2 linked regions of the Zobellia nedashkovskayae genome follow. The main gene of each other region encodes a partner of the protein of the gene in region 2 in a complex. Links are inferred from orthologs where the notes say so. Each region holds a gene or a part of one and is shown on either strand. Other genes may lie near its edges.

Evidence for each region.
Region 1: the proteins of mnmG (region 2) and mnmE are in contact, whole or in part, in a solved structure (PDB 9HIP), measured with the Escherichia coli proteins. The link is inferred for Zobellia nedashkovskayae from one-to-one orthologs.

The regions. Positions count from the first base shown.
Region 1 is NZ_JADDXR010000002.1:3,504,139-3,509,831, forward strand. The notes cover bases 2,716-5,693. They hold mnmE (tRNA uridine-5-carboxymethylaminomethyl(34) synthesis GTPase MnmE), read right to left. Parts: upstream 4,915-5,693; coding sequence 3,517-4,914; downstream 2,716-3,516. Other genes in these bases: IWB64_RS14295 (Lcl domain-containing protein), read left to right, coding at 2,716-3,427; IWB64_RS14305 (hypothetical protein), read left to right, coding at 5,054-5,533; IWB64_RS14310 (DUF4870 domain-containing protein), read left to right, coding at 5,671-5,693. In the rest of the region: IWB64_RS14290 (3-keto-disaccharide hydrolase), read left to right, coding at 1-336; more of IWB64_RS14295, read left to right, coding at 1,019-2,715. UniProt on the Escherichia coli protein: Exhibits a very high intrinsic GTPase hydrolysis rate. Involved in the addition of a carboxymethylaminomethyl (cmnm) group at the wobble position (U34) of certain tRNAs, forming tRNA-cmnm(5)s(2)U34.
Region 2 is NZ_JADDXR010000002.1:1,388,478-1,396,778, forward strand. What follows is about bases 3,390-6,260. They hold mnmG (tRNA uridine-5-carboxymethylaminomethyl(34) synthesis enzyme MnmG), read right to left. Parts: upstream 5,824-6,260; coding sequence 3,955-5,823; downstream 3,390-3,954. Other genes in these bases: IWB64_RS06010 (hypothetical protein), read right to left, coding at 3,390-3,526; ybeY (rRNA maturation RNase YbeY), read right to left, coding at 5,898-6,260. Also shown: holB (DNA polymerase III subunit delta'), read left to right, coding at 1-897; IWB64_RS05995 (DoxX family protein), read left to right, coding at 962-1,360; IWB64_RS06000 (OmpH family outer membrane protein), read right to left, coding at 1,417-1,923; IWB64_RS06005 (class I SAM-dependent methyltransferase), read right to left, coding at 2,299-3,129; more of IWB64_RS06010, read right to left, coding at 3,107-3,389; more of ybeY, read right to left, coding at 6,261-6,317; IWB64_RS06025 (DUF4175 family protein), read right to left, coding at 6,310-8,301. UniProt on the Escherichia coli protein: NAD-binding protein involved in the addition of a carboxymethylaminomethyl (cmnm) group at the wobble position (U34) of certain tRNAs, forming tRNA-cmnm(5)s(2)U34.

The sequences.
Region 1 (5,693 bases), 2.1 Mb from region 2 along the record:
AGCACCATAAATACAGGCGTTTTTATTCGATGTAAGAATAATGATTTAAATCCTACCAATTGTTACGAAGTAAATATTTGGGATTTACATCCGGATAAAGGCAATAGCACAGGGTCTATCGTAACCCGTGTAGCACCATTAGAATTTGTTGAAACTATTAACAAATGGAACACATTAAAAGTAAGGGCTAAGAAGAACAAAATACAGGTCTGGATAAACAACCGGTTAACTGTAGATATGGTAGACGATAATCTTCCAGAAGGTCATATCGGACTTCAGTCTAAAGGAACAGGGGAAATTAGGTTTCGAAATTCTACAATTAAAATCTTAAAGTAGGACGAATTTTGGTGGGCTAATTAGTTTATTTTGAAATGGAATATTGCATAATTGTTCTGTAGCTCTCCAATAGGTCTTTACATCATAATTGTCATCACAGCAAAGCAACCCACAGGTTAGGAACAGAAAATGGCTATGGTATCAGAAGGATTGCCGTGGTCGTGTCTTCCTTAAAATGGTGTCTTTCAATGCCATTTAGCACACCTCTTTCCATCTATGATTTTTCTCTACTACCTTCATTTATCCTGCTATTGTCTCTACTATTTCTTTATAACACGATAAACGTTGTAAATCGTTCTAATAGGAAATACGTAAGGCCCAACGCTGCCGCCGATGAAAAAAAGGTAAAAGTTAGTGCACATGACCCCAACTTATTGCTATGATGATGTCTTATTCTATTTTAAAATTAGTACCGGTTTCATTTGGAGTAAGAAAAAGTTTACATCGGTTAGGGTATCGCAATGCTACAAGGGAAAAAACAGGAAAATATTTATAAAATGTACGTTTGAATTACATTTTATTAAACCTTTTCATAAAGTGAAATAATTTATTGATTAGTACCCTTTTAGACAATATTTATTCCTATTTTTATCTGCTACGGAGGTAACTTCTCAAATTGCAGCAAAAGTAGTTTTAACCTTAATTTAATACAAGATTTTACTTACAATTTCCTCTTTTTAAAATGAATTTACCAAAAAACATCTTTACAATTTATACCAGCCAAGATAAAGATGTGCTACAGTATTTCTTACTTCATTTACAATCCGTAAAAAATAACTTCAATATTGCTATTTGGAGTGATGATTCCATTGATGACATAGAGCTATGGAAATCAGCAAATGTATCTCGATTAGACGAAACACATGTATTCCCGATTTTATTGAGCAATACTTTTATGAATTCTGAATTTGTCAAAAGCGATGAATTTAGAATGGTGATAGAGCGATATAAAGCGGATAAGGCTGTAATAGTTCCTATAATTCTCGATGACTGCTCTTGGGACGTCAATTTTACTTTTGACCATTGTATTTTTAATTTTAACGAACTACAGGTCTTTCACAAAAATGAAAATCCAATAAGTAACGGGAGTCCAACGGACATAGTTTTTACACAAGTTTCCTATTACATTATGGGTTTGCTCAATTCATTTACAAAAAAGAGTGCTATAGAAAAGCCTGTTAGTACCGAGGAACAGAAGGAGTCAAGTTTAGCAACTGAAGGGCAAATTGCATTTGATTTTTTCGAAGAAAGTGTTACTGAGAGTAAAGACGAGAATGGGATAAAAAACAGGAAAGAAGCAGAGGCAAAAAAGCAGGTTGAAGAAGAGAATAAACTTCTTGAGGAGACAGAGGTTCAAGAGCAGATTATAAAGGAGAGATGGTTAAAGCAGAAAGCGGAGAACCAAAGAATTATTGAGAAAGAGGCCGAGGCTAAGAGAGCAGTAGTTCAAGAAGAAATCCGCGAAAGAGAATTTATAAAGGCACGTATAGCAATAGGGCAGAAAAGACAGGAGCAAGTAACCGAATCATTAAGAGAGCCGGCTTGGGAACAAGGATTTGGCGAAACTGTTACGACCCAAAGAATAACTAATAGAAAGAACAGTCTTGCAAAATACAACTATCGATTCAATAACAAGAATACGATTGAGGCCCGAAGTATAGTTCCAGAAAGAAAGCGGGTTATTGAAGAACCAAAAATTCAGCTAGTAGTAGAGGAGAAAATTAGCGAGAAAATAATATATCCCGTTAGAGAAACGCAACGGGAAAAAGAACTAGAGGAAACAGTAGCAGTAGAGCAAACAGCCACAAGAAAAACTGATCTTGGAAAATATAATTATCTCTTTGATAATAAAAAAGAGGTAGAGGTTTTAAAAGTTGAAATAGAAAAGTCTGACAAAGAAGAAATAAAGAGCCAAGTAGCGGTAGAGAAGGAAAAACGCCGTACAATGCTCAAAGTCTTAGAAGAAACGGAATGGAAAAAGAGACTCGGTGAAAGGGTTGCATCATTGAAAGCAGTTGCAAAAGAAAGTATTTCAAAATGTAAGCATCTGTTAGATAGAAAAATAGAAGCATGGGACAAAAAAGTTGTTCCAGATGAAAGCTCGGGCAGAGAAAAACTAAAGGGCAAACAACGGCCTACGGTGCTTAAATCCTTAGGAGAAACGCAATGGAAAAAGAAATTTGGCGAAAGAGTTACATCGTTGAAAACATCTGCAAAAGAAAGCCTATCAAAATATAGGCAACTACTAAATAAAAAGTTAGAAGCAAAATCCAAAAGAGTTGTTTCCGAAGAAAAATTGGACAGTAAAGAATCAAAAAGCCAAAGGGCGGTAGAGAAGAAAAAATGGACTGAACTACCAAAAACCTTGTCAGAGGTTAAATGGGATTTAAAACTTCATAAAAGGACTGCTGCCCTTAAAGAAGTTGTTAAAAAGTATTTTAACATTGTACAGGGTTCTCTGATTAAAAATATTGCCGCAATTAATAATTTATATAAAGAAGCTAAAAAGAACATAAGTGCAGACAAAAAAACAAGAGTTCGTTCTGGGCTATTGATAACAGCCCTTGCTATTTTTGGAGTAGTAACCTACGTATTTATAGGGGATACTGAAAAACAATCGTTTACACCATCAGAAATTGAGAAAGTAGAAGTGGTTTCCGATGATGTTAGTGTCAATACGGAAAATGCTCATGAGATTAGTGCAGGAGCTAAATTGGAACTAAATGTTGGCGATATGTACAATGGCGGTATAATTTTTACCATTGACCCATCTAATGAAACGGGTAAAATCGCTTATATGGAGGACAAAGGTCCAATGAACTGGAAAAACGCTATGAATATTCACGAGCAATTAGGTGAAGGATGGCGATTACCTGAACTAGATGAATTACGGAGCCTTTATAAAACTATTGGGCAGGGTGCGGATAACAAGGGTAAATTCGTAAAAGAGTTGTATTGGAGTGCCACACCTTTTGATCAGCATCAAGCGCGTCTTGTAAAATTTAGCGATGGTAATGCCTCATATCATTATAATAGTTCTGGAACTCATCGAAAATTTCGAGTTCGAGCCATTAAAGATTTTAAGAGATAGGGGAAGAGTGAATTAACCTTACAAATCAATATTGAAATTCTATTTCATAATTTATAAAGTTGATAGGATAGAGTTGAAAAAATTAGAATCTACTTCCCGATACAAAAATTAGCAAATATATTCCCCAACAATTCATCATTGGTCACTTGTCCTGTAATTTCTCCTAAATGATATAGTGCTTCACGCACATCAATAGCCATGAGGTCGCTAGAGAGGTCTTCTTCCATACCAAATTGGACTTTCTCAATTTCTTCTAGGGCTTTGAGCAATGAATCGTAGTGGCGAGAATTGGTTACAATAGTTTCGTTGTTCCGAAGCGCTCCTGTATTTACAAATTCCAATAAGCTGTTTTTGAGTTCTTCTACGCCTTCACCTGTTTTGGCAGAGAGATAATTTACAGCATCTAGGTGTTGGGCGATAACCTCTTTATCAGCATCACAAAGTGTATCGGCCTTATTTACCAATAGAAGAAGTGGCTTTAAAGGATTTTTATTTTTTATTTTTTCAAAGTCGATAGTGATATTTTTTAGCTTCTCGCTATCTTCTAAAATCTTAGAACCATCTACCAAGAGCAAGATTACCTGAGATTGTTCAATTTTTTCAAATGTTCTTTTGATGCCCATACCTTCAACTACGTCTTTGGTTTCGCGGATACCGGCCGTATCTATAAACCGAAAACTGATTCCCCCAATAGCAATTTCATCCTCAATGGTGTCACGGGTGGTTCCGGCTATGTCCGAAACCAACGCACGTTCTTCGTTAAGAAAAGTGTTTAGCAAGGTGGATTTCCCAACATTAGGTTCCCCAACAATGGCGACGGGAATTCCATTTTTTATTACGTTTCCTACCGCAAAGGAATCTATTAGGCTTTTTAATACTTTTTGAATGCGTGTTAGAAGGTCATTAAACTGAGTGCGATCTGCAAATTCTACATCTTCTTCAGAGAAATCGAGCTCAAGCTCAATGAGCGATGCAAAATTTAAAAGTTCTGCACGTAGGTTCTTAATCTCGTTGCTAAATCCGCCACGCATCTGTTGTATGGCAATCTGGTGGCTAGCGGCATTGTCACTGGCAATAAGGTCAGCAACAGCCTCCGCTTGGCTCAGGTCCATTTTACCATTTAAAAAGGCTCTTAAAGTGAACTCTCCTGCATCTGCAGTTCTACATCCGTTCCTGAGGAACAACTGAATGACCTGTTGCTGAATGTAAGGCGACCCATGGCAGGATATTTCAACAACATTCTCGCCGGTATAGGAATTTGGTCCCTTAAAAACGGAGACCAAAACTTCATCTAATATCTTATTGTCTTCTATAATATGCCCTAAACTAATGGTATGGCTCTTCTTTTTTCTCAAATCTTTCCCGTAGGAAGATTTAAAAAAATTGGCTGCGGTATCTATTGCGGTTTCTCCTGAAATACGGATGACTGCAATTGCACCAGCACCTGAAGGGGTTGCCAATGCTATAATATTATCGTTAGGAACCATTAAAAAGTTTTTGCAAAAATAGGTAAAAACAAGTAGACGGAAATTCTAAAAACAAGCTTCAAAAATTTAATAAAGGAATGTTTTTGGATAAGAGAAAATAAGTAACTTCGCCGTCCATTAACTATTTAAATATATTATTATGAAGAAACGTTTATTAATATTTTCTGTTGTTTTTTTGGGATTCACAACATTTTCATCTGCACAGGATGAAGAGGTCAAAGAGGTTAGGAATGATTCAATTTCTCAAGTAGAGATAGCTCAGAGAGAAGCTAAAGAGCTAAGAAAACAAATTGAAGTAACTGAAAAAGAAGCAAAAGCAGCCGAAAAAGAGGCTAAAGCAGCTGAAAAAGAAGCAGAGGCAATCATAAAAGCACAAAAAGCCGCTGATAAGGCGACTAAGAAACATGAAAAGCTTGCTAGTCAAATCAGCTCAGTAGAAAAAGGATTGAAGAATGATGAAAGTAAGGTTGCGAAAATCAGGGATAAAATGGAGGTTGATAAAATTAAAGGAAAACTTTCTCCTAATGATATTGCCAAAATTGAAAAAAAGTTAGGTAAACTGAAATCAAGTATAAACAAGAATAAGCAAAAATTGATAAAGCTACAGAGTAAGCTTTAAAATAGTAAACTTATTATAGTACAATCCCGTAAGACCCTGTGCTTACGGGATTTTTTTGTTTTTATATTTGGTGGGTATTGTAACATTTCTGGTTTTTGGTCGTCATATCTACAGTAACCCCTTAAAACAATCAAAAAATGGAAATCATCAATCACAACAA
Region 2 (8,301 bases):
AATTCCGACAAGATAAAAAGCCACGCTGTTAGCAACCATTATATGGAAGAATGGCGACAATTTGTAAAAGAGCAACCATACGGCAACCTTTTTGATTGGTACCGTTTAATTGGTATTGAAAAGAAACAGGGCCAAATAGGTGTTGATGAAGCCCAGGACGTAGTTAGAAAACTAGTCTTAAAATCATACGAAGGTGGTTACAAGGTGATGCTGATTTGGATGGCGGAAAAAATGAATACCGCTGCCGCCAATAAACTTTTAAAACTCATAGAGGAGCCACCTAACAAAACAGTCTTTATTCTCATAACAGAAGACGAGGAACAAATTATTCAGACCATTCGTTCTCGTTGTCAAGTTTTACACTTCCCGCCTCTTGCGGAAGAAGCCATGGCCAATGCCCTTGTAGAAAAAGGTGCTTTAAGGGAAGAAGCGCTGCGAATTGCTCACGAAGCAAACGGAAACTTTAACAAGGCGTTAGATTTAATGAACGAGGATTCTGAAGATCTGATCTTTGAAAAATGGTTCGTACAATGGGTCCGAAGTGCTTTTAAGGCAAAGGGCAACAAAAGTGCCATTCAAGATCTTATTATGTGGAGTGACGAAGTAGCAAAGACCGGTCGTGAAACACAAAAGAAATTTCTACATTATTGTATAGCAGTAATGCGCCAAGCAATGCTCATTAATTTTAATGCAAGAGAGCTTGCTTTTATGCGCATACATGCCGATGGTTTTAGCTTGGATAAATTTGCGCCTTTTGTTCATGAAAATAATATTGTGACTATTGTAAAGGAACTTGAGGATGCTATTTACCACGTGGAACGAAATGGCAATTCTAAGATTATACTTACCGATTTATCTATAAAGTTAACACGTCTTTTGCACAGAAAATCTGCCTAGTCTACACTATACTACCATTTTTTTTTGGTAACTTAATGGTGCCCAACCACTAAACCAAACGACTATGGATGCTTTTCTCCACTCTGCTACCGAGCTATTGATCTTAATATTTTTGATTATTGTCTTTATGCAAAGTGGTATTGATAAAGTATTCAATTGGAAAGAAAACCTTTCCTGGCTCAAAGAACATTTTTCAGAAACTCCTTTAGAAAATTTAGTTCCGCTACTATTGGCTACATTACTCCTAATTGAAACTGCATCTGGAATTTTATGCGCTATAGGACTATACCAAATAATAATCCTGGGAGAGAGTAGCATTGCGCTTTATGGAAGTATACTATCTTGTATTTCTTTGTTAATGCTTATGTTTGGCCAACGTATGGCCAAAGACTATGAAGGAGCAAAAACCATTGCTGTCTATTTTATTCCGGCTATACTTTTGGTCTATATTCTTCAGACATAAAAAAAGCGTCTACAGATAAAATCTGTAGACGCTTTTTTAATAAGTGTAATTGGTAATTACTTCTTGTAACTATCGTTCAAAAGTTTTACGATTTCAGCAGTTAAGTCATTGGCTTCTGCACCATATAAGACACTACCGCCATCACCACCACCAAGGATATAAGAATAGCCTTTAGACTTACCGTATGCTTTTACTTCTTTTTTTACTTTACCGATAATGCTATCCATTTCTGTTTGGCCTATCAATTGAAGTTGTTGGTCTTCTTGTTGTAATTGCTGACCGATCATTTGACCTCTCTGTTGCATAGCTGCATATTGTTCCTGAGCTTTTTGCTGAGGCAACTTCTGAGCTTGCGCTTGAAAAGCTTGTGCTTCCATTTGAAAAGCTTGCGTAATACTGTCTCTCTTTTTTGTAAGAGCATCAGCCTTTACTTTAAAAGCAGCTTCAACATCAATCTTCTCTTGATATTCTTCCATCAACTTTACATTATCTACAAATCCAATTTTTTCTTGTTGACAAGAAACTGCTACCAACATTAAAAATACCACTACTACGTTTTTCATAATTCAATTTATTTTAATCTTCTTTTTACTCTTCGCTAATTAATATTAAAATCTGTCCTACTTAAATTCAGAAGAATTTAATTTTCGAGTTGCGCAAAAATAGAAAAGCTTTTCTAATTGTTGTCATCTTATTCATAAATGTGACTTAAGAAACAATTATTAAAAAAGTAATTTCTATTTCTCCCAAAAAGGTTAAAAAACACCTCATAAGGATTACTTATAGCAAAAACACGTATCCATAAATGAAAATGATTAAAAACGGCATCATAAAAACGACGCTCATGAGAGATTTCAAACAAATCACCCTGTTACAGGCTACATCCTCTCAACTAGCGTTAAAAACCCTTAAAATAAGTTTTAAGCCAAAATGAAAGCTTATGACTGCTTTTTAAGAATATAGATTACTGAAGAAGGTTGCCCATTGAAAACAGCAACACTATTTGACCATAGGCCAACAAAAAAAGCTTTGATGAAATTTTGTTTGCCTGTTTTGTATTTCTCAGAAAGTATGGAAACATAAAAAGCATCAAACCACATGGGTTTTGTTTTTACTAATTCCATATCGTGTTTGGCAAATACTCTTTTTATTGCATCTTTCGAAAAATGCCAAAGGTGTCTTGGCACATCATAGGCTGCCCAAAATTCTTTATAATGTTTTGCGTCGTAAGATTTAAAATTAGGAACGGCAATAATGAGCGTACCATCATCTTCTAACCGATTCAGGATATTTATAATTTGCTTATCTAAATTTGGCAAGTGCTCCAGAACATGCCAAAGCGTAATAACCTGAAATTTGGAGTTGGGCAATTCCTCTATATTAGAAAGCAACTCCATTTTTTTTTGAAGTGAGCGAGCCCTTGCATCTTCACTTGGCTCTATTCCTTGAACTGACCATTCTCTGTTTTTGGCTTCCAACAAAAAGTCTCCAGTTCCAGCACCAAAATCCAACAAGGTTTTATTCTTGTTTGCATACTTATTTATCAAAGCCACTTTCTGAGCCAAACTAAATTTCTTGACCGCTTGATACATTTTATCAAGAAGAGATTTAGAAGCGTCTGTATGTGAAATATAGGCATCACTTTCGTAATACTTATGAAGATTTTTTGGTTGGGGTTTGGTCACCAACATTTCTAGTTCTTCATCTAAAAGTAATTCAAAGTTTTCACCAGAAATTGAGAAGTCCTTAATTTTTAAAAACGGTTTCATTATAGTTGTGCGTGGTAAGATATTCCTTTTTGAGAGTCCGAAGATAATTTAAAACTGGCTCTCTAGAAAACGAATCTTGATGAAGGCAATCTTTTTCTTTATCACTGTACACTTCAATAGCAATATACCAATTATCGGTTCGCGACATATCTTCACTATCAACATTATTATCATCTCCTTCATTATCTAATGCAGCATTCAAAGTTGCTCTAAAAATTGCAGGTGCTAAATTTAAAACCTTAGATAGAATGTCAATCTCATAAAAAGCAAAAATGTAGTTTTCACCTTCAATAAGAAACGGGATATCATCGTAGACATTTTCATCATTCAACATAAACTTTGTGTTCACATAATTGTAAAAATGTCCCGCATCTTTCGGGGCCTCAAATATGAACATGGTCCGTTTAGAAAGACTTCTTTTAAATTTCTTTCCCTTGGTTAATTTATTGTCTTTTATCGTCGGTGCAATTCTGGCGGGAATACAAGAATGAACTATTAAGGCGAAGCACAAACAAGAAGAGTAGGTTTCATTTCCGAGTCCGTTTTTGTTTAAAATTATACTGCAATAAAAACTGAGCCTAAAGCAATTTTAAGACATTGCATTCGTTCTATATTAAGGGAAAAGAAAAAGGATTTCTTGTTAATCCTGACAATAGGACAAAACGAGAAACCCTTTTATTTTAAATACTTCTTAACCGCAACATACAAATCTCCAGCACGCCTCTTATTGGCCATGGAGCATATATCGCTATTATAGCACCGTGTTATTTTTATTAAGAAAATAGCATGGAAGATACACATGTTCCACGTGGAACGTTGCTGAATTTATCTTCCTAAGTAAACTAAAAGCACACTAATATCTGAAGGATTCACGCCACTTACTCTAGCCGCCTGAGCTATCGTTACTGGTCGAATAGCATTCAGTTTTTCTCGTGCTTCATAAGACAAAGATTTAAGATTCGAGTAATCAAAATTAGCAGGTATCTTTACATTTTCAAGACGCAATAACTTGTCTGCATTGTTCTTTTCTTTTGCTATATAACCGGAATATTTAACTTGAATTTCCGTCTGTTCTAGCACTTCCCTATCCAGATTATTCTCTTCTACGAAACCAGAAACCGCCTCTAATTGAAGCATGTGATTCATGGTTACTTTTGGCCTAGAAAAGACTTTGAACATCTTATCAGATTGTTTAACTAAAGCAGAATCAACGCTATCCAAAATTGGATTTACCTCTTCCGGCTTAACACTAGTCTCTCTAAAAAAGTTAACGAAAGAATCAGACTTTAACTCCTTCTCCTCCATTCTAATTAAGCGTTCTTTTTTAGCTAAACCTATTTCATAACCTTTAGGCGTAAGTCTTAAATCCGCGTTATCCTGACGTAACAAAGTTCTATATTCTGCCCTAGAAGTAAACATGCGATAAGGCTCTTCCGTGCCCTTCGTAATCAAATCATCTATAAGAACACCTATGTACGCTTCATCTCTTTTTAATATAAAATCCTCTTTCTCATTAACCTTAAGATGGGCATTTATACCCGCCATTAAACCTTGTGAAGCTGCTTCCTCATAACCTGTAGTTCCATTAATCTGACCAGCGAAATACAAATTTTCAACCAGCTTAGTTTCTAGCGTATGCTTCAACTGTGTAGGCGGAAAATAATCATATTCTATTGCATAACCAGGTCTAAAAAACTTAACCTTTTCAAACCCCTTTACAGTACGCAAAGCTTTAAATTGAACATCCTCTGGCAAAGAAGTAGAAAAGCCATTTACATAAACTTCTACCGTATCCCAACCTTCTGGTTCAACAAAAATCTGGTGACTATTCTTATCAGCAAAACGATTAATTTTGTCTTCTATAGAAGGACAATAACGTGGTCCAACACTTTTTATTCTACCGTTGAACATAGGTGAACGATCGAATCCTTCACGCAATACATCGTGAACTAATTCACTTGTGTGCGTCAAAAAACAGTCCCGCTGTGTAGTTAAAACTGGCGTCTTTAAATAAGAGAATTTTTCAGGAATAGCATCCCCAGGCTGAGGAGTCATAACAGAATAATCCAAAGAACGCCCATCAACTCTTGGCGGCGTTCCGGTTTTCATACGACCACTTTCAAACCCTAATTGTAATAATTGCTCTGTGATTCCGGTCGCAGCTTTCTCTCCTGCTCTACCTCCACCAAACTGTTTTTCTCCAATATGAATGAGTCCATTTAGAAAAGTACCATTCGTTAGGATAACAGATTTAGCTCTAATATCTATACCAAGAGAACTCTTTACACCTACTGCTTTTCCATTCTCAATTAGCAAACCGCTAACCATTTCTTGATAGAAATCTACACCTGGTATATTCTCTAAAGCCAAACGCCACTCTTCAGCAAACCGCATACGATCACTCTGAGCACGTGGACTCCACATTGCAGGTCCTTTTGATTTGTTCAACATTTTAAATTGAATAGCAGACTTATCCGTGATAATTCCACTCATTCCACCCAATGCATCTATCTCACGAACTATCTGTCCTTTAGCAATTCCTCCCATAGCGGGATTACAGGACATCTGACCGATGGTCTGTAAATTCATGGTAACCAAAAGGGTTTTTGAACCCATATTTCCAGCTGCAGCTGCAGCCTCTGCTCCCGCATGACCACCACCAACAACTATAACATCATACTCCTCTCCAAACATCTCTTCTCCTATATAAAATGTGACTACTCTCTAAACTATAAATACTAAACTAAGTAAAAAGCAAATGGTATATTCTATTGTTCCACGTGGAACAATTTGATTTTCTCATTCTCTTTACTCCGCATTAAAGCAACTTCATCTTCTGATTTGTCTTTAAAACCAAAAAGATGTAACACACCATGTGCCATAACTCTAAGGATTTCTTCCTCAAAAATTATATTAAATTCATGGGCATTATCCTTAACCCTATCTATAGATATAAAAATATCGCCAGCAATGAGTTTATCCTCTGTATAATCAAACGTCAAAATGTCTGTATACGTATCGTGATCTAGGTATTTTTTATTCATTTCCAAAACCTCTTCATCACCGCAAAAAACATAATCAATCCGATTTAGTACACCCCCTTCTGAATCTATGACTGTTGAAAGCCAATCAGTAAACTTTTGTTCGTTCTCTAAGGAAAAATTGGTATTATAATGAAACTCAATCATTGCTTTTAAAGTATTCTTTAACCTTGTTTTGAAAATTTTGGTGCAAAGGTAAGCTTTGTCGATTTAAAATCTCAATTTCATTCCGATAATTCTCTAATAATGAGGGTTTAGTAGTAATGGGGTTTTGAAACTGATTGGTATTTGTATTACTCTCCCTTTCTGGTTTCTTGCCCTGTTTTAAGGCTGCATTCTCAAGTTTCAGCATTTGATACTGAATGTTATTAATTTTAGATTGGCTACGCTGAGTAACCCCATTTTCAAGTAAGTCATTCTCAAAATCTTCCATCTGCTTAATGAGCTTTTGAGCTAGTTGCTTATCTTCAGCATGCATCATGTCCTTAAGCTGCTGTTCCAATTGGCCACGTAACATTTGCTGCTCTTTGTAAATTTCATAAATCTCCTGCAATTCAGCTTCGGACGGTCCGTTACCCCCCTGTCCAGATTCTCCACCTTGTTCTTGACCTCCTTTACCTCGGCCATTTTTACCTTCGCCTCCTTCACCCTTACTTCCACCTTGTCCTTCTCCTGCTTTTTCGCCTTCACCTTTTTTGGAATCTCCTTCACCCTCACCTTCTTCCGTTCCCTTTCCTTTTTCACCTTTACCTTCACCTTTTCCAGCCTTACCTTCTCCGGGTTTTCCTTCACCAGGTTTACCCATACCGTCCATCTTCTCTTTTAACTCTTGTTGTCCCTTAATTATGTCCGGCAACTGAAAACCTTCGCCCTCTCCTTGCCCTTCTCCAGACATCATACTCTGTTCCATATTATCCAAAATATTAGCAAGAAAATCTGCTAAACTATTAGATGCACTCAACACATATTTTTGATATGATACACCTTGGTATATTTGATTCTCAGCTACGCTCTCCAAGGTCTTATCAACATTATAATACACTTCGGTAATTTGCTCATTAACAAACTCAGAAAGTTCTGCACGTCTTAAGGACAATGCAAAAAGACTATCATCTACATGTTCAAAAAGTTCACGAAGTTCTTGTTGTTTATGAATAGCGTTAGAAAACTGTGGACTGTCAGAATCAACATCCTCTAAACTATCGTACAACAACTCTTGTTTAAAAGAGAAAGTGATTAGATTATCCAGTATTTGTCGAAGCATTTCCGCGTCTTCAGTCATGGTAGACTCGCTACCACCTCCGGCAGAAGACTTACTTAACTGCTCGCCCATTTCCTTCATTTTTTGGGCAGCAGACTTCTGCTTTTGTTCTGCTTTCTTAGAGGATTCCTCCTTTTCCTGTGCTTTAGATTCTTCTGATTCTTGCTTTTCGAACTCTTTTAAAGCCTCTCCTTGCTCTTTCTTGACATCACCCTCCTTATCTTCGTCGCGGTCTAAATCAAGCGGCTTCTTTAGGTCCTCGTTATCTTTCTGAAGTTCATCCAACTCCTTCATTAGGTTTTCAAAGGATTTATTAAGTTTCCCTTGCTCCTCTTTTTTATTTTCCTCATCCTTATTGGAAGCAGCTTTTTCCTGTTTCTCCGCTAATTTTTCTAAATCTCGAGCCAACTGATCTACTTTCTCTGTAATATAATACCGTTTGGTCAATTCCAACAACTGCTCAAGATTACGCTTGCTACTTTGCTGCTTCTTACCCAACTCTTCCAACCGTTTTGAAAGCTCTTCTTTATTAATTTTATCAGCGATCTTATTTAGTTCCTCCAATAACTTCTCATTCTTCTTTGCCTGTATTTCCTGTCGTTCCAGACGTTCTTGGAGTAGTTTATTCAACTTATCGTCACTATCTAACTTATTTAGATTTTCCTTCAGCTGCTTACTGAATTTTTCCATTTGACTCTCCTGCTGTTGCTGCTTCTTCAAAAAATCCTTAACCTGATTCTGATCCGTAAAATCTAACTGGCTCTTCTCTTTCTGTTCTTTATTAATATCCTTTAGGTTTTCCTGCTGTTCTTTGAACTTTTCCAAAGATTTATCAAGATTGTTAATTAACGACTGTTGCGATTCTAGTTC